One region of the Paenibacillus germinis genome, then DNA from elsewhere that is predicted to be linked to it. Evidence: predicted binding sites of a transcription regulator. Region 1 holds the regulator's gene; each other region holds the start of a gene.
What was found. Region 1 encodes LexA, which represses DNA repair genes until DNA is damaged. Its sites were predicted from a motif close to CGAACATATGTTCG; they were not measured.

Region 2: a site for LexA is predicted at 617-630, ahead of GC102_RS18985 (ImmA/IrrE family metallo-endopeptidase). Genes of this name have one in related genera too.
Region 3: a site for LexA is predicted at 6,434-6,447, ahead of GC102_RS04025 (YhjD family protein). Genes of this name have one in related genera too.

The regions. Positions count from the first base shown of each region.
Region 1 covers NZ_WHOC01000045.1:213,658-224,921, reverse strand. Annotated here, with positions in the region: gene efeB (iron uptake transporter deferrochelatase/peroxidase subunit) at 1-101, shown strand, start outside; gene hflX (GTPase HflX) at 294-1,619, shown strand; gene GC102_RS09395 (methionine gamma-lyase family protein) at 1,652-2,872, shown strand; gene GC102_RS09390 (MerR family transcriptional regulator) at 2,969-3,379, shown strand; gene glnA (type I glutamate--ammonia ligase) at 3,420-4,760, shown strand; gene GC102_RS09380 (aminopeptidase) at 4,877-6,115, shown strand; gene lexA (transcriptional repressor LexA) at 6,690-7,307, opposite strand; gene GC102_RS09370 (LysM peptidoglycan-binding domain-containing protein) at 7,455-7,862, shown strand; gene GC102_RS09365 (DUF896 domain-containing protein) at 8,004-8,186, shown strand; gene GC102_RS09360 (HAD family hydrolase) at 8,230-9,021, shown strand; gene mtnD (acireductone dioxygenase) at 9,101-9,643, opposite strand; gene metH (methionine synthase) at 9,898-11,264, shown strand, end outside.
Region 2 covers NZ_WHOC01000094.1:35,950-43,990, forward strand. Annotated here, with positions in the region: gene GC102_RS18980 (helix-turn-helix transcriptional regulator) at 126-533, shown strand; gene GC102_RS18985 (ImmA/IrrE family metallo-endopeptidase) at 739-1,263, shown strand; gene GC102_RS18990 (hypothetical protein) at 1,256-1,633, shown strand; gene ppnP (pyrimidine/purine nucleoside phosphorylase) at 2,196-2,513, opposite strand; gene tkt (transketolase) at 2,589-4,610, opposite strand; gene purU (formyltetrahydrofolate deformylase) at 4,800-5,699, opposite strand; gene GC102_RS19010 (deoxyribonuclease IV) at 5,767-6,894, opposite strand; gene GC102_RS19015 (DUF2621 domain-containing protein) at 7,062-7,490, shown strand.
Region 3 covers NZ_WHOC01000019.1:352,748-364,011, forward strand. Annotated here, with positions in the region: gene GC102_RS03990 (CobW family GTP-binding protein) at 432-1,484, opposite strand; gene GC102_RS03995 (hypothetical protein) at 1,574-2,137, opposite strand; gene GC102_RS04000 (metallophosphoesterase) at 2,143-3,306, opposite strand; gene GC102_RS04005 (SOS response-associated peptidase) at 3,345-4,025, opposite strand; gene GC102_RS04010 (YhjD family protein) at 4,179-4,649, opposite strand; partial or broken gene GC102_RS04015 (DNA polymerase IV) at 4,646-5,901, opposite strand; gene GC102_RS04020 (hypothetical protein) at 5,894-6,049, opposite strand; gene GC102_RS04025 (YhjD family protein) at 6,021-6,416, opposite strand; gene GC102_RS04030 (stage VI sporulation protein F) at 6,567-6,854, opposite strand; gene GC102_RS04035 (DUF1294 domain-containing protein) at 6,984-7,274, opposite strand; gene GC102_RS04040 (alpha-L-fucosidase) at 7,345-8,664, opposite strand; gene GC102_RS04045 (helix-turn-helix domain-containing protein) at 8,851-9,690, shown strand; gene recG (ATP-dependent DNA helicase RecG) at 9,772-11,264, opposite strand, start outside.

The sequences.
Region 1 (11,264 bases):
AAATGCTTTCCTATACGGACACAACGGGTGGAGGCTATTTCGCTGTGCTGCCGGGTGTTCCATCTAAGGGTTCATATTTAGGGCAAAGTTTATTTACTTAAAATAGGTGGAAAGCTACCGAGAGGCCTATGGTCTTTCGGTATTTTTGTGTCTTCAGATGTGAACACCGTTATAATCGAATTTTCCGCACCTGCAAATTGACTTTCCCAAGCATTTCCTACACAATGATGAAGGAATACGCCCACATGGGGGCTATTTCGCTCGTTTGAATGCAGCGTAAAGGAGACAAACTTATGAAAACAACTTCACATATGGTTGAGAAAGAAATCGATGACCGCGCGGTGCTTGTTAGTCTAGTCACTCAGAAGCAGAAGAAAAATGAATTATTAGCGGAATACTCGCTGCAAGAGTTGGTCAAGTTAGCGGAGACAGCAGGTGTACTTGTTTTGGAGACGATGACACAGAACAAAGAAACAAAGGATTCCAAATGGTTTATTGGTAAAGGGAAAGTTGAAGAGCTAAAAATTCGTTTAGAGGAACTTGGCGGGAATACGGCTATTTTCGATCAAGAGCTATCGGGTGCTCAAGTCCGTAATCTGGAAGCTGCCTTAGATGTAAAAATTATTGACCGCACCCAGTTGATTCTGGATATTTTTGCTCAGCGTGCCAAAACACGTGAAGGGATTATTCAGGTTGAGCTGGCGCAGCTTAGCTACCTGCTACCAAGGCTATCGGGACAAGGTAAGAATTTGTCGCGTCTTGGCGGCGGTATCGGGACGAGAGGCCCCGGGGAATCGAAGCTGGAGACCGATCGCCGGCACATTCGCGGCCGTATTGACGAGCTGAAGGCGCAGTTAGAAGAGGTTGTTCGTCATCGGACTTTGCATCGTGAACGCCGTAAGAAGACCGGTGTGTTTCAAGTTGCCCTTGTTGGTTACACGAATGCAGGGAAATCAACATTATTGAAACAATTGACACAAGCGGACGTCTATATTGAGAATCAGTTGTTTGCAACGCTGGATCCAACATCGCGGACGATGGAATTGCCAAGCGGCAAAGAGATCGTTCTAACAGATACAGTTGGCTTCATTCAGAATCTGCCTCATGATCTTGTTGCATCGTTCCGTGCTACGCTGGAAGAGGCCAATGAGGCCGATTTGATCCTTCATGTCGTAGATAGTTCAACAGATATGAGAAATGAGCAAATGCGCGTTGTCGCTGAGGTTTTAGAAGAGCTAGGCGCGCATCAAAAAGAACAGCTGACCGTTTTCAATAAAATAGATCTTTGCTCGCAAGATGATATGGAAATGCTTTCGACTGAAGGTGAGTTTCTGAAAATCAGTGCGTACAACCCTGATGATCTGGAACGACTGCGAATTGCCATTCAAGAGAAGCTGATGGGTGAGAGCAAAGAGTTTCGTATTCCAGCTGACAAGGGAGACATCATTTCCCTTATGTACCGAATTGGCGATGTCCTAGAGACGGATGTGGACGGAGAAGATATGCTGTTCAAGGTCCGTGTGAACAAGGATGATTACGTCAAATTGGCCTATCAATTGGTGGCATATGATCAACATGCTCAGCAAGAGGCTCAAGATAGTGAGGGAGAGATTTACTAATTATGCAATTCGGGGATAAAGTTATGGCATTAATGGAGAGCGCTGAACGCCAAATAGAGAGCGCTTTTCGCCAGATTGAGAAAACGATTGATCTTAATCAATGGAAAGTGATTAGCGCTTTCCAAAAACATAAGGTAAGCGATTATCACTTTGCTTCTTCGACAGGCTATGGCTACAATGATCGTGGCAGAGAGGTGCTCGATCTTGTCTATGCGGATGCGATGGGAGCCGAAGCAGCACTTGTACGCCCGCACTTTGTCTCAGGTACGCACACGATAGGCACAGCTTTGTTCGGTGTTCTGCGACCAGGCGAACATCTACTTTACATAACGGGTAAGCCTTATGATACGTTGCATAAGGTCATTGGTAAGCCTGGCGATGGTATGGGATCGCTGCAGGACTTTGGTATCGCGTACAACGAGGTTGCGCTGACGGAGGATGGAGCGCCGGACTGGTCGGCCATCGCGGCTGCCATTCAGCCGAACACGAAGGTGATCGGCATACAGCGTTCGCGCGGCTACTCTTGGCGGCCTTCGTTCACGGTGGAGCAAATCGGAGAAATGGTCCGATTTGTCAAAGAAGTGAACCCGGACCTGATCGTCTTCGTCGATAATTGCTACGGCGAGTTCACCGAGCTGCAGGAGCCGACGCAGGTTGGCGTCGATCTCATGGCCGGCTCACTCATCAAGAACCCCGGCGGCGGTATCGCCCCATCCGGAGGCTACATTGCCGGCCGGCGCGACCTTGTGGAGCTCGCCGCTTACAGACTGACCGCCCCCGGTATTGGGGGCGAAGTTGGTGCCATGCTCGGCGCCACACGAGCGATGTTTCAAGGGCTTTTCCTTGCCCCTCACTTGGTGGGGCAAGCTGTCAAGGGCTCGGTCTTCGCCGCCGCGGTGTTCGAAGAGCTGGGCTTCGAGAGCCATCCGCGATGGCAAACGCCGCGCACGGATCTGATCCAAGCGATCCGCTTCACGTCGGCGGATCACTTGATCACGTTCGTGCAGGGCATCCAGAAGGCGGCTGCCGTGGATTCGCACGTTGTGCCGGAGCCGTGGGATATGCCCGGCTATGAGCATCCCGTCATTATGGCGGCCGGGACATTCATCCAAGGCGGCAGTCTGGAGCTGTCCGCAGATGCGCCGATTCGTGAGCCTTACATCGCGTATTTACAGGGCGGTCTCACCTACTCACACTGTAAGTTAGGGGTACTAACAGCAATCCAACATATGGAAGACAAGGGATTGTTGTGAAAAATTAAGACTGTGAACAAACCTGACACTCCTTGACACATTCTTGTTACAAAGGTACAATAAGACTGAGGTATTTACTGACCAGGAGTGATTAGCATGAGTGATGAGATACGTAGAAATATGGCGTTATTCCCGATCGGGATCGTCATGAAGCTGACCGATTTAACCGCAAGACAAATTCGTTATTATGAGCAGCATGAACTTATTATTCCAGCTAGAACGGCTGGTAATCAACGTCTGTATTCGTTTAATGATGTAGAACGACTTCTTGAAATTAAAGATTTAATTGAAAAAGGTGTGAACATCGCTGGGATCAAGCAGGTACTTATCCCTGTCGATAAAGATTCAGAAGATGCAACGATTTTGAACGAACACACAGAAGTTAAGCGTAAAGAATTAACCGATTCCCAACTGCACAAAATGCTTAAGCAGCAGTTGATTGGCGGAGGTAAACGCCCTGATCAGGTTTCTCTGATTCAAGGTCAGCTTTCCAGATTTTATAAATAGCATTTCTTAATCGCTTGTAAATTGAGAGGAGAATGCACACGTGAGCTACAATAACAACTATTCCAAAGAAGATATCATACGCATTGCCAAAGAAGAAAATGTTCGGTTCATTCGTTTGCAATTTACGGACTTGATGGGAAGCATCAAGAACGTAGAAATTCCTTATAGCCAACTAGAAAAAGCTCTCGACAATAAGATGATGTTCGATGGTTCTTCCATTGAGGGTTATGTACGTATTGAAGAGTCTGATATGTATCTGTATCCTGATTTGGATACATGGGTTATTTTCCCTTGGGTAACCGAAAGCAAAGTAGCACGTTTAATCTGCGATATTTATATGCCAGATGGCAAACCATTCGCAGGAGATCCGCGTGCTATCTTGAAAAATGCGTTGAAACAAGCCGAAGAGATGGGCTTTACGGCTATGAACGTAGGTCCGGAACCAGAATTTTTCTTGTTCAAAACGGATGAAAAAGGCAATCCAACAACGGAACTGAATGACCAAGGTGGTTATTTCGATTTGGCTCCGATGGATTTGGGCGAAAACTGTCGCCGCGATATCGTGTTGACGCTTGAAGAGATGGGCTTCGAAATTGAAGCATCCCACCACGAAGTAGCGCCAGGTCAACATGAAATCGACTTTAAATACGCAGATGCGATTAAAGCGGCTGACCAAATTCAAACCTTCAAGCTCGTTGTCAAAACCGTTGCTAGACAGCATGGTCTGCATGCGACCTTTATGCCTAAACCTTTGTTCGGTATGAACGGTTCTGGTATGCACTGTCACCAATCGTTATTCAAAGGTGATGTAAATGCTTTTTATGAAGAGAACGATAAATTAGGTTTAAGTAATGTGGCTAGACATTATATGGCGGGTGTACTTCGTCATGCACGTTCTTTTGCTGCGATTACGAACCCTACTGTTAACTCTTACAAACGCCTTGTGCCTGGTTATGAAGCGCCTGTATATGTAGCTTGGTCGGCAAGTAACCGTAGTCCAATGATCCGTATTCCAGCATCCCGCGGTTTAAGCACTCGCGTTGAAGTTCGTAACCCGGATCCGGCTGCTAATCCTTACTTGGCTCTTGCTGTTATGCTTGCTGCCGGACTGGATGGCATTAAGAACAAAATGCAGCTTCCTCCTCCTACTGATCGTAACATCTATGTGATGACTGAAGAGGAAAGAGAGAGCGATGGCATTCCTACTTTGCCATTGAACTTGAAACAAGCGTTGGACGAGCTGCTTCGCAATGATGTGATTTGCGATACACTTGGCGAACATGCTTTGGCTCATTTCTATGAACTTAAAGAAATCGAGTGGGATATGTATAGAACACAAGTTCACCAATGGGAAAGAGATCAATATCTATCCCTTTATTAATCACTTAGCAAGTTGAATTTGATTTTGATGCAACAATTAGATACGAAAAGCCCGTCAGCCTTCAGGAATGTTTCTGAACTGATGGGCTTTTTCACGCGAAGGAGAACATGAGAATGATGGACAACTTTCAAATGAATTTGGAAAAGTATGCTGAACTTGTAATCAAAGTAGGGGTTAACCTCCACAAAGGTCAGGATCTGATGATAGAGTCGCCGATAGAATCCCTAGAATTGACTAGACTTATTGTAAAGAAAGCCTATGAGGCAGGGGCGAATTTTGTCCAAGTGCATTGGCAGGATGATGTGATTACTCGCAGTAGATTCGAACATGCCCATGATGAAGCTCTAGATTATTACCCAGAGTGGTATACGAATATGTTAGAACGCTTTGTAGAAAACGGTGGAGCTTTACTGAATATCAAAGTCCCGGATCCTGATTTGTACGCGGGTATTGATGCGAGCATGATTTCTAGGGCATCCAAAGCTATGGCTAAAGCTAGAGCAAAGTATCAGCAATATGTGAGAACAAGCAAGTTCAGTTGGTGCTTAATCAAAGCGCCTACGGTGGCGTGGGCATCCAAAGTGTATGCAGATTTGCCTGAAGAACAGCGGATCGATGCGATGTGGGAAGCAATTTTCCGGATAAATCGTGTTTATGAAGATGATCCGGTAGCGGCTTGGCGAGTTCATATGGATCAATTGAAGCGCGTTCGCAGCGTTTTGAATGGGAAGCAATATGAAGCGCTTCAATATCGAGCGGCAGGAACAGATTTGCGAGTTGAACTGCCGGAGGGCCACATTTGGCTTGGCGGAGATACGGAGAACGCAAGTGGAATACGATTCGTAGCGAATATGCCGACCGAGGAAGTTTTCACGATGCCTAAGCGAACAGGTGTTAATGGGACTGTGTCGAGCACCAAGCCATTAAATGTGAATGGTGCGCTCGTGGATCGGTTTTCGTTCAAGTTCGAGGACGGGAAAGTTGTGGATTATCAGGCGGAAGTCGGCTATGAGCATCTAGCTAGGTTGCTAGATATGGATGAGGGTGCACGGTATTTGGGAGAAGTTGCTCTTGTACCTTTTGACTCGCCGATCTCTAATCTTGACCGCATTTTCTACAATACGGGCATCGATGAAAATGCATCCTGCCATCTGGCCTTAGGCAGCTGCTACCCGATCAATTTGCAGGATGGCGTATCTTTTTCAAGTGAAGAGCTGAAAGCTCGAGGTGGGAACGCCAGTTTGATTCATGTGGATTTCATGATCGGGACGGCTGATCTTGAGATCGATGGTGTCCTTGGTGATGGCACCATTGAACCTATTTTCCGTCGTGGAAATTGGGCGATTGCATTTTAGTTGATAAATTAGGGGGAATTTAGCTTAATTTCAAGAATAGAAGTACTTCTGGGTTTATCAGTGGATAAAGTGAAGATAGCAGATGAAGATGGCAGAAGGAAAATGGAAGATAGAGGATAGAAGCTAGAGGAAAGAAGATAGAAAATAGAAAATAGAAAATAGAAGTCCCTAGAGACCGCTAATTTGTCCAAAAGTGTGGAAATATTAAGAATAGAAGTCTTTAATGACTCCTATTCCTTAAAGTGGAATCAAATAAGGCCAAATATTACCGAATAGAAGTCTCTAGAAGCTTCTATTTCCGCAAAATGCAAACTTTATCACGTAATAGCAGTCTCTAGAGACTCTTATCTGAATCCACAGTACAACCTTTTTGGCTATGACAGAATTAAAGCCCATTTCATTAACTTTGAATATCTATATTTGGATCGGTTGCCCCACTATCTTTTAAGTTTCTCAATTTGCTCCATCGCTCCATGTAATTTAAAAACTGTTTACATCGAAAAGAACCGAGGGGACTATTGTCCTCTCGGTTCTTTCTCATTGGTATTGTAGTAGAATAAGGGCTGTAGGGCTGTTACATATCCCGGAACAAACCAATGACACGGCCTAGTATCGTAACATGTTTCAAGAGGATAGGCTGCAATGCAGAGTTCTCCGGTTGAAGACGAATATGATCTTTTTCCTTGTAAAAGCGTTTCACCGTTGCTTCATCATCTTCCGTCATTGCAACAACAATGTCTCCGTTATTAGCGGTTTGCTGCTGCTTTACGATGACATAATCGCCATTATGAATACCAGCTTCGATCATACTGTCACCCATGACGCTAAGCATGAACACATTATTATCTCCTACCATGCTGACAGGAAGAGGGAAGTAGTCTTCGATGTTCTCTGTTGCTGTAATAGGAACACCTGCAGTTACTTTACCAACGAGAGGTACGCGAGCTACTGAAACCGCGAAATGCGTTTCAGCACCGTCAAGGCCTAGAATTTCAATAGCACGAGGTTTTGTAGGATCTCGACGAATCATACCTTTCTTCTCAAGACGCTCCAAATGACCGTGTACAGTAGAACTAGAAGCTAGTCCAACAGCCTCGCCGATTTCTCTAACGGAAGGCGGGTACCCCTTATCTTTCACTTCATTCTTAATGAATTCCAATATAGCTTGTTGACGCTGCGAAATCTTACTCAATAGTTATCACTCCAATACTGGGAATCATTACCCAAAGTATAACATAGAACCCGAGTTCGTACAAACATAAGTTCGAGAAAATGGTTGACTCAAACATGTGTTCGTGTTATTCTAATACCAGAACAAATGTTTGGGAGATGATTACTCATGTATATGGCTTATTCAAACACTAACACAACACACGCACCTCATAGATCTGCTAGCACATCCAAAGGGATGACATTTAATTCTAGTTACACTAAAGCGATTGTTCGCTTCATTCTATTAGCAGTTATTCTTGGTACTGTGTTTTCATTTGGTGCTATGGTTCAAGCCTATGCAGGGGATGGGGCTGCAAACGCAACAACTCCAGTTTCCGTGAAACCTATTAACATTACTCCGAAAGCTGTCGTACAAGATCAAGTCGTTATTCAACGAGGAGACACACTCTGGGATATTGCTTCCACTCATAAAAAAAGTGGTGAGAACGTTCGTTCGTACATGTATAAATTAAAGACAATCAATCATTTAACCACCAGCTCCCTGAAAGAAGGACAGGTTTTATTGCTTCCATAATTTCACTATGCTATTTTTAATAGACTCTAAATATGATGAGGCTTGGACATGTTCCTATGCCTCTTTTTGTTGTCTCTTGACATTCCTTAATAGGGATGGCAAAGTAGTACTCATATTGAATTTTTGACTGGGAGGATCATTATGAGTGACAACATGGAACAGAATATCGAACGTATTAACGAGCTTGCTCGTAAAGCGAAAACAGTTGGCTTAACTGATGCGGAAATCGATGAACGCAATGAACTCAGAAAGAAGTATATAGAAGCATTCCGTGGCAATCTTAAAGTTCAACTTGATTCCATCAAGTTTACGGACGAAGAGTAATCGCTGCTCATATAGATACAACATTCAAAAGGGGAAATGAATGATGACGTTGAAAGCCGTACTTTTTGATTTAGATGATACGCTTCTGTGGGATGATCGCAGCGTGCAGGAAGCTTTCGAAGCGACATGTGCTGAAGCTGCAAAGCACGCAACCGTGAATCCTGAAGAATTGGAAGCTTCTGTTCGTAAAGAAGCACGTTCTTTATATGAATCTTTTGAAACTTTTGCATTTACGAAAATGATTGGTATTAATCCCTTCGAAGGCTTATGGGCAAATTTCACACAAGGTGAGAATGAGAACTTTCGTAAGCTTGAGAAACTAGCGCCAGGATATCGTACGGAGTCTTGGACAAGAGGACTTGCGGCGTTGGGGATCGAGGATCGTGAGCTCGGGTATAAGCTTGGAGAACTATTTCCAGCAGAACGCCGACGCCGTCCTTACGTATATGAGGAAACGTTCCGAGTGTTGGACGCTTTGAAAGGCAGCTATCAATTGTTGTTGTTAACGAATGGTTCACCCGATTTGCAAAAGGAAAAATTAGCAGGTGTCCCAAATATCGCACACTACTTTGATCATATTGTGATCTCCGGTGAATTTGGTGTAGGTAAGCCAGCGGCATCCATTTTCAACCATGCTCTGGGACTACTTGGGATAGAAGCTGAGGAAGGAATCATGATCGGAGATAAATTGACAACCGATATCCTTGGTTCTGGCAGTGTAGGTATGCGCAATATTTGGATTAATCATCATGGGCTTCAAGGTGGAGATGAGATCGTTCCTGTGTATGAGGTTTCCCGTCTTCAAGATGTTTTACCGATTATTGCGAACGGATAATATGAAAGAAACAAAAACCCAACGGCTGCTTAGGACGTTAAGTCCAGCACTGTTGGGTTTTTGTTCGCATAATAAAAAATTAGGCTTTAGTAAATTCGGGATCATCAATGTTATAAGCAACCCAGCCGTCTTTTTCGATGAAGAGACGAACTGCTACGATTTCACGATTATCCATAAGTGTGAAGAAATGGTTCGTGTTCTCAGGAACTGAGATCACATCGCCTGGTTCAAGTTCAACGTCAAAATAGCCAACTTCGCTTTCGGATTTGATAATGAAAATTCCTCGTCCAGAAACGATCGCACGAATTTCATCTTCCGTATGTGTGTGTACTTGTTCGAATTTCTTCAGGAGCTCTTCGATGTTAGGCGTTGAATCGGAAAGCGCGATAACATCCCAAATTTCATAACCGCGTCTAGCAGCCAAATCACGAATTTCTTCTTCATAAGTACTAATAATTGCAGCTTTCTCTTCATCACTTAGAATGAATTTCTCACGCAGTGTTTCCGGAAGCTTGCTAGCATCCCAGTGTTCATAAACAACATTTTGACTATCCAAGAAGGCTTTGACCTGCGCTTCGCCTTCAATACGTTCATTCGTATTGCGAATTCTAATTTGTGCCACGGTGCATCCCTCTTTCTAAGTAAATATAATATTGGGATCTTTGACTTACGATCAAAGTCTCTCCTTTGAATTATAGTGGAAATACAGTTAGCTGTCGATGGTTGAACATAAGAATTTCCGATAAAACCTATAGGTAATAATGATAATTCAAATTCTTTTCATAGAAGCCGGATTCTGTTACACTAAAGCATAACATAATTTGTCGTTTTTTTTATTATCTATAGCTTTAGGATAAGTTGAAAGGGAGTCATGCAATGATCAAAACACCGATACAAGAGCAGCTTAAAAAGAAGATCATGATCCTAGATGGTGCCATGGGTACAATGATTCAGCAAGAGAACTTAACAGCTGAAGATTTCGGGAGCGATGATTTGGACGGATGTAATGAAATTCTTTGTGTTACACGACCGGATGTTATTCGCAAAATTCATGAAGCTTACTTCGCCGCGGGCGCTGATATGATAGAAACAAATACATTCGGGACCACGAGCGTGGTACTAGCGGAGTATGATTTGCAAGACCGTCATCGCGAATTAAATCTTGCGGCAGCCAAACTGGCAATCGAAGCGGCGAATAAATATTCGACACCGGAGTGGCCTCGTTATGTTATCGGAGCCATGGGTCCTACGACCAAGACATTGTCGGTAACTGGTGGAGTAACATTCGCTGGGCTCGAGGAGAGCTATTATGAGCAAGCGTTAGCTCTTGTTGAAGCGGGCGTGGATGCACTCCTTTTGGAAACTTCCCAAGACACTCTGAACGTAAAAGCTGGTAGTATCGGGATTCGCAGAGCATATGAAACATTGGGTGTTGAACTTCCGATTATGATCTCGGGAACGATTGAACCGATGGGTACAACATTAGCCGGGCAAAATATTGAATCCTTCTATATCTCTTTGGAACATTTGAAGCCTATTTCGATGGGGTTGAACTGTGCTACAGGTCCTGAATTTATGAGGGATCATATCCGAACATTGTCTGATATTGCTGGAACAGCAATTAGTTGTTATCCGAATGCCGGTTTGCCGGATGAGAATGGACATTACCACGAGTCTCCTGAATCTTTGGCTAAAAAGATGGCTGGATTTGCTGAGCAAGGCTGGCTCAATATTGCTGGTGGGTGCTGTGGGACAACGCCGGATCACATTCGTGCAATGGCGGAGACACTTTCTCAGTATAAGCCAAGAACGCAATATGGTACGCATTTACCTGCTGTCTCAGGAATTGAAACGTTATTTATTGAGCCTGAAAATCGTCCTATCATGGTTGGCGAACGGACCAATATTTCAGGTTCACGAAAATTCAAACGCCTGATTAAAGAAGGGAAGTTTGAAGAGGGCTCTGAGATTGCACGTAATCAAGTTAAGAACGGCGCTCACGTTATTGATATTAACCTGCAGGATACAGACATTGATGAGGCTTATGCCGTTGAAGAGTTCATGCAGCAGGTTGTGAAGAAAGTCAAAGTTCCGTTAATGATTGACTCGACATATGATCACATCATTGAGCTTGGACTTAAGTACTCCCAGGGAAAGGCGATCATCAACTCCATTAACTTGGAGGATGGTGAAACGAAGTTCGAAGGGATTTTACCGTTAATCAAACGTTACGGGGCTGCCGT
Region 2 (8,041 bases), on a different contig from region 1:
AAACAAATCATAGCCCTTCTCGTTTTAAAATTCAACACAAATGTTTTGAAATTCTAAACATTTTTATTTGTTCCTCTTGTTTTTTATATCTACAACCATTTACAATAGAGATAGGTGATGAAGCGATGAAAGATATGGTGCAATTTGGCATTCGAATTCGGGATCTGCGCAAGATGAACCATTTCTCACTTAGAGAGCTCGGGGAACGATCCGGTGTCAGTTATTCATTTATACACTCCATAGAAAATAACCGCTTCAATCCATCCAGAGAAACGGTTATCGCCTTAGCCGATGCTCTTACCAGCTCGGAGAAGGATGATCTTCTATTGCTTGCCGGGTTTGCTCCGACAGAAGAAGAGGCCCTCGAAGGACCCTCTGACCCGATTCAAGCTACAGAAATCGATGACCCCGAGGTTAGCTTATTTTTTAAAGATTTCCAAAACGCTCCTAAAGAGAAGCGAGACGAAATGCTCCGCTTCTGGAACTTCATCAAAGAGCAGCAGATGACCCGCAAACCAGATAGTCAGCAGTAACAGTGGCTTAAGTGCCATATCGATGAACGTATCCTTTTACAATAAAGCCAAGCCCTCACGGGCTTTTCTTTACCTTAAATAAACGAACATATATTCCTATAACGAGGTGTTTGTCCTGTTCACTCACTACCAAACCACCCCTTTGGAACAATGGGTCGAAGCTTTATATTTCCAACATGATATCACAGAGCCAGCCCAGCTTAGCATGACCAATTTGGCCGCTAAATTGCATATTTGGGTTTATGCGATGGATATAAGCAGCATGGCTGTCGAAAATAACGGACAATTCAGCATCAACGTAGACCGTCGATTATCTGCCAAAGAGCAATGGGAAGACTTCCTTCATGAACTTTGTCATGTGCTTCGCCATTCCGGCAACCAAATGATCATGCCAGATCGCTATGTCGATTGGCAGGAGCAGGACGCATCGGCTTTCCAGCTTTATGCGGCAATACCCATTTCTATGCTTAAGAAACTGCCATTGCCCGAGCAAAAGAACGAAATGATTGCCCTACTCTCCGAAGAATTTCAAGTAACCCATCGGCTTGCAGCAGCGCGTATAGAACAAATTCAACGGCGCGTCCTACAAGGCATTTTAGATCATGAATACCAACTATTTACACAAAGCCAAGCTAGCAAATACAATCCAGACAATTGGTCCGAAGCCACTCGCCTTATCATGGACAAGCTTGAGCATCTGAAGCAAAAAGGGGCACCGTCTGATGGCTAAACTTACTGTTTTTTATGACTTCCATGAAGAGCGCATCCAGCCATTTCTCATGGCGCTTCGTTTTCGGCCTAACGAGCTAGATTGGAACAAAACTTCGATGTACGTTCCATTAGGCGCTCCATTTCAGCAGCTAAAAATGGAAGAAATTCCAGACTTAGAAGCAGGAATTACCGTCCTGCTGGATGACCTCGTCATTAATCCAGGACACCCCCAATGCATCGGCGTCAGCATCTCCAGAATTCAACAGCGACATATGGCGCTTCCACCTGATGCTCTACAAAGCATCCAGCAGCTATGGATACGCATGAGCGACATCGAAGAAGTGCTGCAGATGGATACCCGCTCCCTCTATCCCTGGTCATCCAAATAAATCCGCCAAAAGACAAATAAGCGCGGAAAACGCGCTTATTCTGAACCGCCCGAGCAAATAAGCGCGAAAACCGAGCTTACAGCGAGAGCTCTGCGAGCCGTAGCTCGCCAACAGAGACTGAGAAGCTGAAAATCGACTTCTCAGCAGACCATCCTGCGCTTCCGCGCTGAATAAGCTCGGAATACGCACTTATTCAGGAGCGCCCGAGCAAATAAGCGCGAAAATCGCGCTTACAGCGAGAGCTCAGCGAGCCGAAGCTCGCCGACAGAGTCTGAGAAGCCGAAAATCGACTTCTCAGCAGACCATCCTGCGCGTCCTCGCTGAATAAGCTCGGAATACGCGCTTATTCAGGAGCGCCCGAACAAATAAGCGCGAAAACCGCGCTTACAGCGAGAGCTCTGCGAGCCGAAGCTCGCCAACAGAGTCTGAGAAGCTGAAAATCGACTTCTCAGTAGACCATCCTGTGCGTCATATAAATTCTAGCGAAAAAAATCCCATACATCATCGGACAATATGTCCGATAGAAGTATGGGATCTGAAGGGATATCTCTTCCCTATTTAATTACTCATGAATATAAGAGCAAATATAATCGCTAACTGTTTTCACTTCAAGCTTGAATTTTGCGTTGGCTGGAACTGTGAATTCACCTTGGCCGCTAATGGTAATCCATTCGCTGCTGCCTGGAAGCAATACGTTCAGTTCACCAGCTTGGATTTCCATGATTTCTTTAACATCTGTTCCGAATTCATACTCACCCGGGAGCAAAATGCCGAGTGTTTTTTTGGTGCCATCGGCGAATTGAACGGTGCGGCTAGTTACTTTACCGTCGAAATAAACATTAGCTTTCGTTAATACAGTTACATTTTCAAAGCTAGACATGGTGATTGGTTCCCCCTCTAAAATGAATAAGAATAAAGCCAAGCCCACGCGGTGGTGGGCTGTGGCTACTTTTAACTAAGACAATAGAGCTTTCACTCTAGCTGCTACGTTTTCTGGGTAGAATCCGTATTCTTTGAGAACCAAATCTCCTGGTGCGGATGCTCCAAATGTAGAGATACCGAGGATGGATCCTTGGTCACCAACGTAACGTTCCCAACCAAGTGGGTAAGCCATCTCAACAGCTAGACGCTTCTTCACTTCCGGCAGAATGACAGAGTCTTTATATTCTTTGGACTGTTTCTCGAACAGCTCCAAGCTTGGCAAGCTGACGACACGAACGTTAATGCCTTCGGCTTCAAGAAGCTTTTGCGCCGCGACTGCCAATTGTACTTCGGAGCCTGTTGCCAAAATTTGTGCAACTGGCTTACCATTTGTAGCATCGGATACTACGTATCCGCCTTTGCTTAGGTTTTCTTTCGCGCCTTGGACTGTTCCTTCAAGAATCGGCAGGTTTTGACGAGTCAATACGAGTGCAACTGGTCCCCTAGCTTGGGAAATCGCATAGCGCCATGCTTCTGATGTTTCGTTTCCATCAGCTGGGCGAATAACAGTGATGCCCGGAATGACACGAAGCGCTGGCAATTGTTCAACCGGTTCATGCGTCGGTCCATCTTCACCAACAGCGATGCTGTCATGTGTTAGAACGTAGATAACCGGAAGCTGCATAAGAGCTGCAAGACGAATCGATGCACGCAGATAATCGGAGAATACGAAGAATGTAGCCCCGTATATTTTAACTCCGCCATGCAGAGCCATACCGTTCATCGCTGTACCCATACCGAATTCACGAACACCAAACCATACGTTGCGGCCTGCATAGTTGCTAGCGCTGTAGTTGGATTCGCCTTTGATCATGGTGTTGTTCGAGCTTGCCAGATCCGCGGAACCGCCGATCAACTGCGGCAAATTAGGTGCAATCGCATTGATTGCATTACCGGAAGCAACACGAGTCGCCATAGGCTTATCTGATGTGCTGTAAACCGGGAGATCTGCATCCCAGCCTGCTGGCAATTCATTGTTCACTGCCGCGCTGAACTGGTTACCCAATTCCGGATATGCTTTGATGTAGTCATTCAACAAGTTGCTCCATGCTTGTTCAGCTGCAGCGCCTTCTTTTTGAATTTCTGCATAGTGCGCTCTTACTTCGTCCGGAACTAAGAAGTCCGGCTCTTCCGGCCAGCCGTAAGCTTGCTTCGTCAGCTTCACTTCTTCGCCGCCAAGCGGAGATCCGTGAGGTCCAACGTGTCCGCCTTTGCCGCCTTTGTTCGGGCTGCCGAAACCGATTGTCGTTTTCACTTCAATCAAAGTTGGACGCGTTGTGTCAGCTTTCGCTTCAGCAATTGCTTTGGAAATCGCCGCAAGATCATTCTGTTCTTCTACTCGCAGCACTTGCCAGCCGTAAGCTTCAAAACGCTTCTCAACGTTCTCGGAAAATGCCATATTAAGCTCGCCATCCAGCGAGATATCATTGGAATCGTACAACATGATTAATTTGCCCAATTTAAGGTGAGCGGCCAAGGAAACCGCTTCAGATGAAACGCCTTCCATCATATCGCCATCACCACAGATTGCATATGTATAGTGATCAATTACAGGGAAATTCTCTTTATTGTAAGTCTCTCTCAGGTGAGCTTCCGCCATGGCCATACCAACTGCCATACCAATACCTTGTCCAAGTGGACCCGTAGTCGCGTCAACACCTGCTGTGTGACCGTATTCCGGATGCCCTGGTGTTTTGCTTCCCCATTGGCGGAAGTTTTTGATCTCTTCCATTGGCAGATCATATCCACACAAGTGAAGCAGACTGTATAGAAGCATGGATCCGTGGCCGGCAGAAAGCACGAAACGGTCACGATTGACCCATTTAGGATTAGATGGGTTGTGCTTCATATGCTGTTTCCACAGCACGTAAGCCATTGGCGCAGCCCCCATGACCATACCTGGGTGACCTGATTTGGCTTTCTCAACGGCGTCGATACCCAATGTACGGATCGTGTCGACCGCTAATTGTTCAATTGTTTTGTTTGTTACTGTCATTCGAAAATTCCCTCCTATATTTCTGTATTTTCGTCAATCAATGACTTGTACATACAAGTGACTTCTATCGCTTGCATTATTGTACCATTTGCTTTAAGGCTTTGCCACAATAACCCGCTAAAACATCATCTGCCTAAGCGGTCACTAGCAAATAGGCTGCATCCAGCAATGGACACAGCCTAATCTACCCTAGTTAAATACAACTGTCTTGTTATTATGCACAATAATACGATCTTCTACATGCCAAGCTACCGCTCTAGCAAGGACGATCCGTTCAATATGTCGACCGATTCTTTTCAAATCTTCGACGTTATCACGGTGGCTAACCCTTTGAACGTCCTGCTCAATAATAGGTCCGCCATCCAGTTCATCCGTCACATAATGTGCGGTAGCCCCAATGATTTTCACCCCACGATTATGGGCTTGCGCATAAGGCTTCCCGCCGACAAAGGCAGGCAAGAAGGAGTGATGGATATTAATAATACGGTTAGCGTAGTGTTTAATAAAAGAAGGCGAAACGATCTGCATATAGCGAGCCAATACGATCGCATCAACATTGTCTCCAACGACTTCAAGCTGGCGACGCTCGGCTTCAGCCTTCGTATCCGCGGTAACCGGAATATGGTGATATGGAATTCCGAAAGGCTCTACCAGCGACTGCATGTCCGGATGGTTACTAATGACCATCGCGATATCTGCGTTAAGATCACTCGCGCGCCAGTGCCAAAGAAGCTCAAGCAAAGCATGATCTTCCTTCGATACGAAGATAGCGATGCGCTTCTTCTGACTAGCAAGAGAAAGGCTCCAATCCATGGAGAACTTGTCCGCAACGACAGAGAAATCCTTTCTCAACTGGTCAACTCGGCTCCCAAGCTCCATTAAATCGAACTCGATCCGGATGAAAAACATGCCGCCTTCAGGATCCATTGTGTATTGATCGGATTGCACGATATTCGCACCATATTCAAACAAAAATTGTGAGACCGCCGCGACGATTCCCGGCTGATCCGGACACGAGATCAACATTCTTGCCCTATTCACCATCACGCTCTCCCTGCGCAATGAGTTATTCGTACTTCCCTGTTCCATGTTAATCCCCCTAATAGCTTTAACTTTCTGTAAGAAAGCTTTCTTTTTAGTCTACTGTTTATCTATATTATGCTTTCTTGAGTATATCTTTACCTGCGAGCCAAACGATCAATCGTTGATTAATCTGCTCCTCGCTTAGATCAGAGAAGAGATTCTCTTCATGTAGAATATCATACAAACGCTCCAGCGGCTCACGTCCGTCCGCTTTCTTGGCTTTGGCATCATTTTTCAATAATTCCCATGTATTCAGAACGAAATCACGGAAATGAATCTCTTTTTTGCCTAACAAATAGTCAATTCGCTCTACATGATCCAAGAATTCACCGCCAAAACGTCCATTGAGGTTTCCTGAGAGCAGTGCAATTTCTGCTTCGTACATCGGACGCTGCGTTTTATCTTCTTTACCGATCCAAGGAGTTTCAAGAATCATAGGCAAATGCTGCAGCTTCTCATGGTTGGCAACATTATTCATAGCCTCAAAGCCAATCCAGCCTGAACCAAGCGGCGCATGACGATCCTTGCTGGCTCCGCGAGGATTTTTACTATCATTCAAGTGAATAACACCAAGCTTTTCTAGACCGATTACTTTGTCAAAATGATGCAGAACGCCATCGAGGTCGTTCACAATATCATACCCGGCATCATGAATATGGCAAGTGTCCAGACAAACGGATAATTTGTTGTTAAACTCTACTTGTTCCATAATTTCAGCTAATTCCTCAAAGCTGCGGCCAATCTCCGTCCCTTTGCCAGCCATTGTTTCCAGCGCGATGTTCACATTCGTATCTTTAACCCCTGCAAGTACTTCGTTCAGACCTTCCGCGATTCTGGCAATGCCATACTCCGCATCCTTGTCCGTGTAAGCCCCAGGGTGAAGAACGATACTGCGAACGCCAATGTAGTCTGTCCGACGAATTTCTTCCTGAAGGAAACGCACGGCTAACTCAAAGGTATCTTCTTTATAAGAACCTAGATTAATAATGTAGGGAGCGTGTACGACGATTTCGTTCATCGCATGCTTCTCCATGACTGCTTTACCTTCTTCGATAAATTGATCCTCAATCGGTTTACGGCGCGTATTTTGCGGGGCACCAGTGTATATCATAAATGTGGAAGAACCGTATGTGACTGCCTCTTCTGCTGCATTTAACAAGCCTTTATCTGAGAACGAAACGTGTGAGCCAATTTTGGGCATAATGGTTAACTCCTTTTTGTATGTCTACTACGCAACTACTTAAGGTATGGAAGACCAAAGTAGTTACATCTACTACCTTCCTATTTTACTAGGATTGTCGCAAGAAATCTAGAAATAAGGTATAATTCTTATGATATATTGATGCAGGCTAGTGAGGTGACAAATAAATGGCTAATGATTTTTTCATGTGGTTCATCATTTTCTGGGTATGTGTCCTGCTTTTGTTCATGTCCATTGGCGGATATTTTATGTTTCGGAAGTTCCTAAAGGTGCTGCCCAAGGAAGACGGTAAGTCGAAGCTGGATTGGCAAAATCACTACGTAGACAGTTCGCGGCACTTATGGACAGAAGACTCTAAAACGTTTCTCGATCAATTGGTATCACCTGTACCAACAGCCTTTAGAGATATTGCTAAGCATTCTATCGCAGCTCGCATTGGACAGGTTGCCCTGGAGGCGCATGCAAGTGAAGTAACGCGTGACCACTGTATTCAAGGTTACATTCTCGCAACACCGAGGCGCGACTATAAGAGCTTGACTAGCTTCCTCGAAAAGCAGCAGATTGACTATAGTGCGCATAAGCATTTACTCCAATAAAATAAAAAAAGCCATTCCGCTTTTTACGTAAGAGGAAGGCTTTTCTTTCATATATTTTGAAAGCGTTTACCAAATGAACAAAAAAAAAACGATCTTACACCACCCTTTCACTAGAAAGACAAGGGCAAGGCAAAATCGGAATAACACTTATGGGAATTGCTTATAATTTCTATACTTAACCTGTTCTCCTCCGTGGAAACGCACGTTTTGCAGAGACAAAGTGGAATTGTTGTATGATAGAAACCCGTCTTAAATATCTGATCTGAATTACCTCTACCTATAATCGAACTACATTGAATACAATATACTATATCCGAATTCATGATATTCCTCCCCTTTGAGTGCTCAAAATGTCGTATGTTGTTACATTCTGTATATATATTGATTATAAGATACGTTTTGTAACATTGCAAGGGGTTGAATTCATTTTCTCGTGTATGTATACAGAAATTATGTATTCGCACATTTTAATTCGACATTCATTGATTTTTATACTAACCTTATGAGAGCAACAAACGGATTAGCACAAGCAGAGCGGCTTTATTTCTCCC
Region 3 (11,264 bases), on a different contig from region 1:
AGCACTCTCTTCTCTTCCATCTTTCTCACTCTCTTTTTACTTTTTTTATTCTTATTTACTCTTCCATCTTTTCCTCTCGCTCTCTTATTAACTTTTCTTTTCTTTCCTCTTCATTCCATCCTCTCCATTCACTCTCTTATTTACTCTTATTTACTCTTATTTACTCTCGCTTACTCTCCTTACTATCCTTTATTTCCCTTTACCTCCTTCCTTCAACACCTGAGCCAAGGGGATAGTGATCATAGTCCTCCGTTAGAAAATAGGTATGACCCACGTAACAAGTAACCCTAATCACACGCTTCCCTACTATCTGAGCCAAAGGGATAGTGGCTACAGTATCCCCTTAGGCTATATCCAACCCTTTTGTTACTAAGACTATATAAAAAAGAATCCTCAGCTTGATCGCTGGGACTCTTTTGGCATTGAATTGCTTATTTAGCAGCTACCTCGGATAGGGATTCCAGTTTTAGCAATTCTGTTCGGACTGCGTCTTTGGAGAAATTCTCTCCTATAAATACGGCAACGTCCGGCACATCGCCTTTGGGAGTGATTTTGACGAAATCCATTTCTCTGTAGGCGTACTGGAATAAGAACCGACTTGAGGTATCGGAAAAACTGAGAATCCCTTTAGCACGGTAAACCTCTTGCGGTAGCTTACTGACAAATTCTTCGAATGCGTTGCTATCTACTGCCCGCTCAAAAAAGTGCGTATACGCCATCACATGATTGTGAGAATGATGATGGTGATTGTCGTTCGCATGATCATGGTCGGTGTCATTATGTTTTGCGTTAAGATGTTGTTTCTGCCCTTGCTCTTCTTCCAGCATTTCGATGAGTCTCATGTCGATTTGGCTGAACACGGTGTAGTGTACAGATGCATATGGATTCCATTCGCGTACAAGTGCATCTACTTCCTGAAGCGCCGCTTCCTGTAATAGGTCTGCCTTGTTCAGTAAAAGTAAGTTCGCACAACGGATTTGTTCCTGCATAAGCCGGTAGGTCTTGCCTCGGCTTGTCCGGCTTAGCTCCAGCAGTTGCGGTGCATCTACTACGGTGATGACTGCTTTGAGCTCCACTGGGAGTATAAGCGAAGCATCTGTTACTTCATCAATGATTTCCATTGGATTAGCGATACCTGTGGATTCTATGAAAATCAGGTCAGGCTGTTCCTCAGTTACAAGTTCTTTGAGCGCAGTCGCAAGATCACCTCGGCTCGAACAACAAATGCAGCCGCCCAGCAGCTCGGACATCGGTACTTCATTGGCAATTAACTGCCCATCCAGGTTAACTTCACCAATCTCATTCATGATGACCGCGGGTTTACGTCCCGCTTCGGTAAAATGATCAATTGCCTTCGTTAATAAGGTTGTTTTTCCGCTTCCGAGGAACCCGGATAATACATACACGGTAACTCTTTGGTGTGTTGCCATACTCATTCTACCTCCGCCAAGCAGTATGATTGCAAATGCTTCTAACCTGCTCATAATTGATTTCTCTTCTATTATTCGTAATTATTACCTTTAAGTCAAGAGGAGACAACATTTCCGTAGACTTGGGCATGTTGATTCCTTGATTATGTTTCTGTTATTTCAGAGGACTTTTGCTTCACTTCGAATTTTGTAAAAAGGATCGGCCATTTCCCTACAAGCTGGACAAGAAAGGGAAATAGCTTGACCCACAACAGGCTGTTTACCCGATCGGTTGGCTTGAGCGGAAGCTCTAATCGATCGTAGAGGATTGTAGCAGCTTCTTCGACAAGTGCTAGCGCCAGGTCCGTGGGAGCAGCTGCGTTGACTGCTTCCAAACGCGGAAGATAGTGCTGACTGATGGATTCCGATAATTGATGCTCAGACAAGTTGTTTGAACCCATTACTTCCCCCATCCCTAAGCTGACGAGACGTGCAACGTCTGCATCGAAAGCATGAGGAATGCAGTAAATTTCTAACGCTAAAGCTGCTATGTATATCTCCCTTAATAACTCGTCTTCTTTAGACTCGGATAAAATGGGCTCTTTTAGGTAGGCCGCAACGACCGGTTTGATTGTATCCCAGCTATTTTCTATGCTTTTCATTGTAAACTGCATCATAGCTGCAGCTAGTTCTATGGGTGTAATTTGTTTTCTTTCTGCCTCTTGCATGCTGCTTAACCCTCTTCTCTCTCGTTACTTTTAAAATGAATGGTGAGTTCAATAATTTCTGAGCGGCTGCCTAGACGAATAGGCGGTCCCCATGTACCAAAACCTGAGGAAACAATAGCATGAAGGTTACCTTTGCGCAAGTAGCCCCAATCAAGCTCAAAGAGCCTTCTTGTTATAAGGTGATTAGGTGCCATTTGGCCTCTATGCGTATGACCTGATAGCATCACATCTGCACCAGCATCGGCTGCTTTGTCTAGGTGGTAGGGCTGATGATCCATCACGATTATAGGCTGTCTGAGATCTGTGCCCTCCAGCAATGTAGCCAGCGCCTTACGTCCATCAGGCGTTCGCTCGGCCGCTTTGTCTTTTCTCCCAACGATGTAAAGACGTTCCTTGATATGAACGGTTTCGTCCATGAGCACACGAATGCCGATCTGCTTCATTTGCTCCACGAAGGCAGGAATATGTCCGCCAATGTACTCATGATTACCGAGCACAGCATAAATCCCTAGTGGAGCTTGCAGTTCTCGCATGGTTTTACCCATATTATAGCGGATAAATGGCTTAATATCATCGTCAATGACATCCCCCGGCAAAAGAATCAAGTCCGGTTTTAAGCCATTGACTTGCTCTACAAGCTTACGCAGATGGCGGTTTCCGACAATTGAGCCCAGATGGATGTCGGAGGCTACTGCGATGCGAAGCTGCTCCCAGTCTCCCGCTTTTTTGGGAACTGTAATGTCATATCTGCGTATAATAGGGCTTCGCGCATTATAAGAACCACGAATCATAGCGATGAGTATAATCCCTACATTTATCCAACCGAGAATCGGAACGTATGTACTTGAAGGAATGGATGCCAGATGGAATGCACCTATCGCCAAATCAGTAAACGGCAGCAGCAGAACTCCAAATTGCATGATGGCAAACCAGTAGGAGCCGATAATTTTTAATAGTCGGGACACGCCGGCAGGCAGCACCCGCGAGCTTACCCATGTTAATAAATACGATAAGGCGACAACCCAGAAAACAATCCAATATAGCCCAGGATGAAACCAAGAACCTAGTTGGTCCGATAAAAAGACACTGCCGTGCCAACCAATGTAGCCATTCACACCAAATACAATAGCAAATATGAGTGTGATGCTTATTGCCATGCGAGTTTTCATGTCGTTAACTCTCCCATTCTGCTCTTACAATTCCTCCTCTAAAGGAGGAGGCTTAACGGCTCGATACATAGCTCATCGTCGTTACGCACATTGCCCACTCGGCTCGATACGGGGTAAGCAAACATTTGATCAGACGGATACGGTTGCAATAATGGTCGTAGCGTGTTGGTGTTGGTGATGCTGCGATCCAACCAAACTGCCTCCATCTCTCTCGGCAAAATGACCGGCATACGCTCATGAATATCCGTCATCATTTCGTTCGCTTCTGTTGTAACGACGGTGCATGTAGAAATGCGCGTGCCATCCGGAGATGTCCACGTGTCGTACAGTCCTGCCATACTAAAAATGTCCTTGCTGCGCAGCATAATACGCATCGGCTGCTTATGCTTACCCGTCCCTTTCCAGTCGTAGAAGGAATCGGCCGGAATCAGGCAGCGCTTACGCTCAAACGGCTTGCGGAAGGCCGGCTTGTCCGCGATCGTCTCAGCTCGTGCATTGAGCATCTGGTAACCTAGTTTCTCATCCTTCGCCCACTCTGGAACGAGCCCCCAGCGCAGCTCACCAAGTTTATTCTTCTCCCCGTCATGGACGATAGCCATGACTTGCTGTCCAGGTGCTACATTATATCTGGGGCTGTATCTTCCAGAATATTTGTAATAAATATCATAATGAAGCATAAGCTCCTCTAGCGTCACAGTGATCGTATAGCGTCCGCACATTAGTGCACATCTTCTCCTTTGCACGATTCTCCCACATGAGAACTAATTCTTTTAGCTGCTGCAACATTCTTCCTCCATTATGAGAAAAAGAATTACTCACGTCAATTCGCGAAAGCCCGAGGAAGATTTCTCCACGGGCTTTCATTCTTCTGGTTATTTTTCATTTGCTACTCGGCCGATAATTTCTTTTATATATTTTTTCAACTGGACACTGATTTCCGAACGCATAACATCACGAGTCATCCCAAAACGATCCTCATAACCTCGACATAGAAAACGGTGATACACGACCAATTCCGCATGTTCGTCACTAATGATTTTTATGTTACGCTTAGTCAATTCACGCCGTATATCATACATGTCACTGCTTATTTTGTTCATGACCACTTGACCACTTGCTAGATAAAGCTGCTTTAAAAGGTTAGGACTACTCTTAATGTCATCTACGCTCTTTTGTACTATCGTAAGCATGTGGGGTAATAAGATGTAGTCACGAATCATATTGAGCTCCTCTGATGTGGGGCGAGACGTTTTTTTGGGATCATTTCGACTTTCATATTCCTCTTGATGTTCGGTGAGTAGCATCTTTGATTTCCAACGCTCATTACCGTCTAGTTTGCTCATTTGTAATGACCTCCGATCTGTTCCGCTCGTTCTCGTGCTACTCCGGCCGTTAATAAAGAGGATGCCCGCATAATAGCGGCGCTGCCAAATCGATCTTTGATTTCATCAGTCGCTTTTTCCAAGCCGTATGCTTTCTCACGGTCCTCGAATAGAGTAAGCTGGTAAACGCTATCGTCCACCAATTGTGTGAGTGATATATGCAAGTGACTTACGGGCATTCCACTCCAATATTTATGAAATATCCCGAGCACTGCTGCCGCTACTTCATGAGAGAGCGAAGTAGCTTGCTGCAGTGTTACCTGCCGACTAAACCCTGTAGACCGTACCCCATCGGTCTCCGCTGCACCAACGGTCACCACATGGCCCATGTATCTATGTCTCCTACTGCGGCGACAGACCTCCACGACCAACTCTAAAAGCACAACCTCAATATCTTCAAGCTTACGATAAAGGCTGCTTCGCAGCGCCTTACCATGGCTAATAGATTTCAGTTTGTTACGAATACTCGGTACGACCGGGCTAGGATCGATGCCCCGCGCCGTCTGCCAATAGTACTCCGCTTGAATATCGCTTTGCTTTCCCATCTCCCAACGCATGCGTCGTTTGAAATCGGCCAAATCCAATCGTGCTATGTCACCAATCGTGTTAATCCCATTCTTATAAAATGACGAGTCATTCGCGATGCGACCATAAACATTTGGTGTACGGGCAGCGGCCACAAATCAGATTCAATATTGTCAAAGCCTAGTTTGAAGATACCTTCAGGCCTTTTTTTCGCGAAATTGTCCGTTGCCATCTTGGCCAATATTTTTGTTGGTCCGATTCCGCAGCGAGTCCAGACCCCAGTTGATAGCAGCACGCGAGATTGAATTTGCAGTGCGATCTCTTCCGGAGAACCAAAACATGAAGTAGAGCCGGTAACATCGAGAAATTGTTCATCTATGCTGTACGGCTCAACCTGATCAGTAAAAGACTCAAAGATCTCAGTAATGAATAGGGATATGGTAATGTAGGTTTGCATCCGCGGTCGAATGATGTTCAAATTCGGGCATTTAGCAAGCGCCTCACCTACCCTTTCAGCCGTTGTCACTCCATGAAACTTGGCGACTGGGCAAGCCGCGAGAATGATGCCTGATCGGCGTGAAGGATCGCCTACGGCTACCGGTTTATCTTTTAGCTCAGGATGAGCGGCCTTTTCGATTGAAGCGTAGAATGATTGGCCGTCGACCAGAAAAATCGTCCTTTCAGGCATAGCGCTTCACTTCCTGTATAGCCATGATCCGATCGATCCGAAAAACACGAGGCGCTTTTGCGGTAAAACAAAATGCTTTAATCATGTCCACTTTTACGTAATCAACACGTATATGTCGCTTAGTCCCGCCGTGGCGATCTTTGCTCACCGCAATCCCCCCGCATATTCATGAGCGTGGTCATAAGCTCAGCCTTGACCAAGCTGCGAAGCATCGTGAAATGATGAATGTAGCCTCGGACTTTGTACTCTACGTTAATGCCTAAGGCATTCATTTCGGTATGGATAACTTTAATATCTCGTTTCTTCATCTGGCTCTTAATACTTTGCAATTCCGGATAAATAGCCATTTCAACCTCTCTGAGATAAAAAAGAATATGATTGTACACGATTTTGTCTTTATAAACCTTGAGCTCCTCCATGTCCCTTGCCAGCATATCGAGCAAAATGGGCAGCAGCGTGTATTCTTTGATAATGTGAACATCCTCTTCTGTCTCAATTCTTGAACCAACACTCATATTCTCACCACCATATGCGAACATATATTCGTGTTACTTATTATATACCGAACATGTATTCGTTATGCAAGTAAATTTTTCTGGAAACAAAAAAAGCCACTTAATGGGGTATCTTCAACCCTGTAAGCGGCTCAGCTCATTTTACTTAGTTTATCGAAACATGGACCATAGTTTAATCAGGTGAAAGGCATTGTTAGGATCAATCTTTTGGGCTAGGATAAACTCGAGAATTTGGTTCGTTTGGCTTCCGCTTAGCTTCTCACCGAGAATGCCGGCGGCAAGTCCTATTAAGCGCGTAACCTTGGTATGATTTTGTAAATCAGCCTTCGTAACACCCTGCAGCAGCATTTTAATGCGTTCCTTGATCTCTGGATTTTTCATCTTGAACTTTACGCGCTCTACGAGCGCAGGATCGATGCCATAATGGTGATAGCTCATGTTCGCACCTCCGATAACCTGTCATGCTCCTATCTTATGAGTAAACGCATGCAAACTTGACTAGGACTCCTGTATAAAACAAGAAAACAGCTGCCGCTGCCGGCAACTGTCTCCTATTTTTTGCTATTGCTACATATAAATCGCGACCATGATGACACATAGGCTATTTAGCGCAACAAGCAGCGGCATGCCAATGACGAATGAGGTATGTTTCGTTTTATGGCGCCAAACCCGCATACCGAGCCAGCCGCCAATCCCGCCACCGAGAGCAGCCAGTATAAAAAGACGTTTTTCAGGTACTCTACGCCCGCCTTTTTTGGCTTGTCCCTTGTCATGTCCCATTTCTATGAACGTAATGATATTCATCAGCAGTAAATAACAGAGGAAATAAGTCAAAGTTCCATACACCTTCGTTTCCAAAAAAATAGTAAGCCTCTACTATCATCTTAAAAGCGAATGCGGGCACGGTCAAATGTTAATTTATTTCCTTCTAGAGTAACTCCAACTCCACAACGGTAGCTCTTTGATCCGGCAGCGGATAGCTGGAGTGCTCAGGTCTAGCGAAACTAATGAACGCATCATCCGGATACTGAGCGGCATTCCAAGGACGACTTAGGAATAGCTCGGAACCGTCAGATAGCAGCCTTGCTTTCTTCACCTTACCAGCCAACCCGTTCAAGTTAATGGGACCTACACTTTCCTCAAACAAGTGGGCATACAGCAGATTGCCCTTTTGCGTATACCTGCCCCACTCAGGTTTCGGTAAGTAGGCTTGCCCGCAGCCGTAAATGCTGTCCCCATTTTTCTGAACCCAATTGCCGATCTCTGCCAAAATGTCCAGCGACTCCTTCGGAATCTCTCCGAGCGCATTCGGACCCACATTCAAGAGCAGATTCCCATTTTTGCTGACACACTCTATCAGCTTCCGGATAAGGGTAGTTGAGGATTTATATTGGAAATCTTGGGCTGCGTATCCCCAGTTATTATTCAGAGTGATACAAGCTTCCCATGGAAGCGAATTGCCCTCGTCATCCGTCACGCCTTGCGGCGGAATGATCTGTTCCGGTGAAGCAAAGTCTCCCGAATAGCTGAGCGGATTTTTAGTGAAAATAGTTCCGCCTTCTTCACCGCTTGCGTCCAATCGGTTGTCTACGATGATATGTGGTTGCAGAGATCGAATCATCGCCATCAGCTCGGTTGCTTTCCACGTCTCACCCTTCATGCGATCATAGGAGAAGTCGAACCACATAACATCCAACTTACCATAGTTCGTCAGCAGCTCTCTTACTTGGCCATGCATGTACTGAAGGTACCGATCGAACGTCTCCGGATTTCTTGTGTAATTCTCATTATCTCGCATCGGATGAATGCGATCCCCATAAGCCGGATAATCTTCATGATGCCAATCGATTAACGAATAATAGAGCCCCACCTTTAAGCCTTCCGCCCGAAACGCTTCAATAAATTCGCGAACCAAATCTCGCCCGGCCCGTGTATTCGTTGACTTATACTCAGTGAGAGCGCTATCAAATAAACAAAACCCGTCATGATGCTTCGCCGTCAATACCGCATATTTCATACCCGCTTGCTTCGCCGCACGCGCCCACGCCTTAGGATCATAACGGACAGGATCGAATTCATCATAATACGTTTGATAGTCCTCTACCGAAATACGCTCGACGCTGCGCACCCATTCTCCTCTAGCTGGAATGGCATACAGTCCCCAATGAATAAACATACCGAATCGATCCTGCAGAAACCACTGCGTACGCTCTGTTCGTTCTTGAATAATCGGATGATTGCTTGTCATCAGGTACACACCTTTCGTAATTAAATGCGTGTTTAAAAAGTCCACTTTCAGAACCGAGAAGGCCCCGACGAAGTCCTTTTAAACAACCTCTTAAAACTTCACAGCTTTAGTCTACCAAGCCTGTGCTATAATAGACAGGTACGAAACTAACCTTAATCAAGATATAATTAACATTCTCAGGTGAACATGATGATGAATACGCAGCAAATTACATTCCTATCGGACCTTCTGCAGAACCTACAGATCCACATTTTAGAAGCTCATCTTACGCAGTGTACCACCTCGTGGAAGGAGCTTAATTTTACACCAGAGCATAATAAGCTATATTGGATTCTGGAAGGCGAAGGCTGGGTTAAGGTTGACCATCAAGAGCTTAATCCTATGCCCGGTCAGCTATGTCTGCTTCCTGCCCACGCGCTCCATTCTTATTCCACGATCAGCGATCGTCCTTATTTAAAATATTGGTGCCACTTCACGGCACATATCGGTTCTTTTGATTTATTTCAATGGCTGGATATTCCTTTGTTCATCCAAATTCGCAATGTCGAACAGATGACGGCATGGTTTCAGGAGCTTGCCACCTTGCATCATGAACCGTCACTAACTTCGCGTTTACGGGAAAAAGCGATCCTACTGCAAATCGTATCCAGCTATTTGGAAGCGGTTCCTGTACAGGTACTGCAAAAACGTACCGATGAAATGGACCGACTCGGCCAATTACGGCAATTCATTGAGCAGAATCTTCATAAGAGCATCACTGTGGAACAAATGGCCAAGTCCGTTCACCTGCACCCCAATTACTTGATCAAATATTTTAAAAAGCACTTTGGCATGCCCCCAGTCAAGTACATGCAGCGCAAGCGCATCGACAAGGCCAAATTTCTGCTCACGACTACGTCGCTCAGTATGAAAGAAATTGCCGAGCAGACTGGTTATGAGGATACGAACCATTTCGCGAAAAGCTTCCGCAAAGATACCGGCTTTCCACCTACGGAATATCGGATGAATGTGCGGGGTAAAGGATAAAACAGTAAAAAAAACGCTAGGATCAGCGACTGACAGTATCATCAGTCCATCCTAGCGTTTTTATTTATTTTAGTTATAAGATTAGTCCAACACTTCGCTGTCAAAAATATGAGAGCGCTGCAAGTAGGCCCTCAGCGGCATGAATGAGGCGCCCGTCCAGAAGGACGAGTCACCGACAAGCTCAGCCGCATCATCGCGTGCCTGCTCCATGACTTCGAAGTCCGCCATCATGTCGGCGATCCGGAACTCCGGCAGCCCGCTCTGCTTCGTGCCGAAGAAGTCCCCCGGCCCGCGCAGCTCTAGATCGCGCCGGGCAATCTCGAAGCCGTCGGTCGTTTCGGTCATCGCCTTCATGCGCTCTTTGCCGACCTCGGTCTTCGGGTCGGCGATGAGCACACAGAAGGACTGGTGCTCGCCGCGGCCCACCCGCCCGCGCAGCTGATGCAGCTGCGACAGGCCGAAACGGTCGGCGTCGTAGATCACCATCAGCGTGGCGTTCGGCACGTCCACGCCAACCTCGATGACCGTGGTCGACACGAGTGCCTCCACGGTGCCTTCCTTGAATGCGCGCATGATCGCTTCCTTCTCTTGCGCGCTCATTCGCCCGTGCAGCAGGCCGATCCGCATGTGCGGGAAATGCTGCTGCAGCTGAATGTGGACGTCGATGGCATTCTGCACGTCCAGCTTGTCCGACTCTTCGATGAGCGGACAAATGATATAGGCCTGCCGCCCTGCGGCGACCTCGCGCTGGATGAAGCCGAGCACACGCTCCAGCATCGCGTGCTGAACTGCGTACGTCTTGATCGGCTTACGCCCCTTCGGCAGCTCACGCAGCGTCGAAACGTCCATGTCGCCGAAGGCCGTAATCGCCAGTGTACGCGGAATTGGCGTCGCCGTCATCGTCAGCACGTCAGGGTTCATGCCCTTACGCCGCAGGATACTGCGCTGGTTCACCCCGAAGCGGTGCTGCTCGTCCGTCACGACAAGCCCCAGCTGGCGGAAGTAGACGTCCTCTTGAATGAGGGCATGCGTGCCGACCAGCACATCGATCATGCCCATCTGCAAGGAGGCCAGCAGATCCCGCCGCTGCCGATCGGTGGAGCTGCCTGTCAGCAGCGCAACCTGCAGCCCGTAGGGCTCGAACAAGCTGTCCAGCGAGCGCTTGTGCTGCTCAGCCAGAATCTCCGTCGGCACCATCAGCGCGCCTTGGTAGCCGGCCTTCACCGTCGCGTAGAGGCCTATGGCCGCGACGATCGTCTTCCCCGCACCGACATCGCCTTGCAGCAGTCGGTTCATGGCGTACGGCTCCTGCATATCGTGCAGGAGCTCGCCAACGACCTTCTTCTGCGACTCCGTCAGCTGGAAGGGGAGCGCGCGCACGAAGGCGCGGACAGCAGGCAAGTCCACCTGCTGCTGAAGCCCGTCCGCGCGGCTGCGCGTCACGGCGCGGTAGGCCTGCAGCTTGAGCTGGAATAGGAACAGCTCCTCATACACCATGCGCCTGCGCGCCTGCTTGCCTTCCTCCACACCGCTCGGCGTGTGGATGACAGCTAGCGCCTTGCTGCGCAACATAA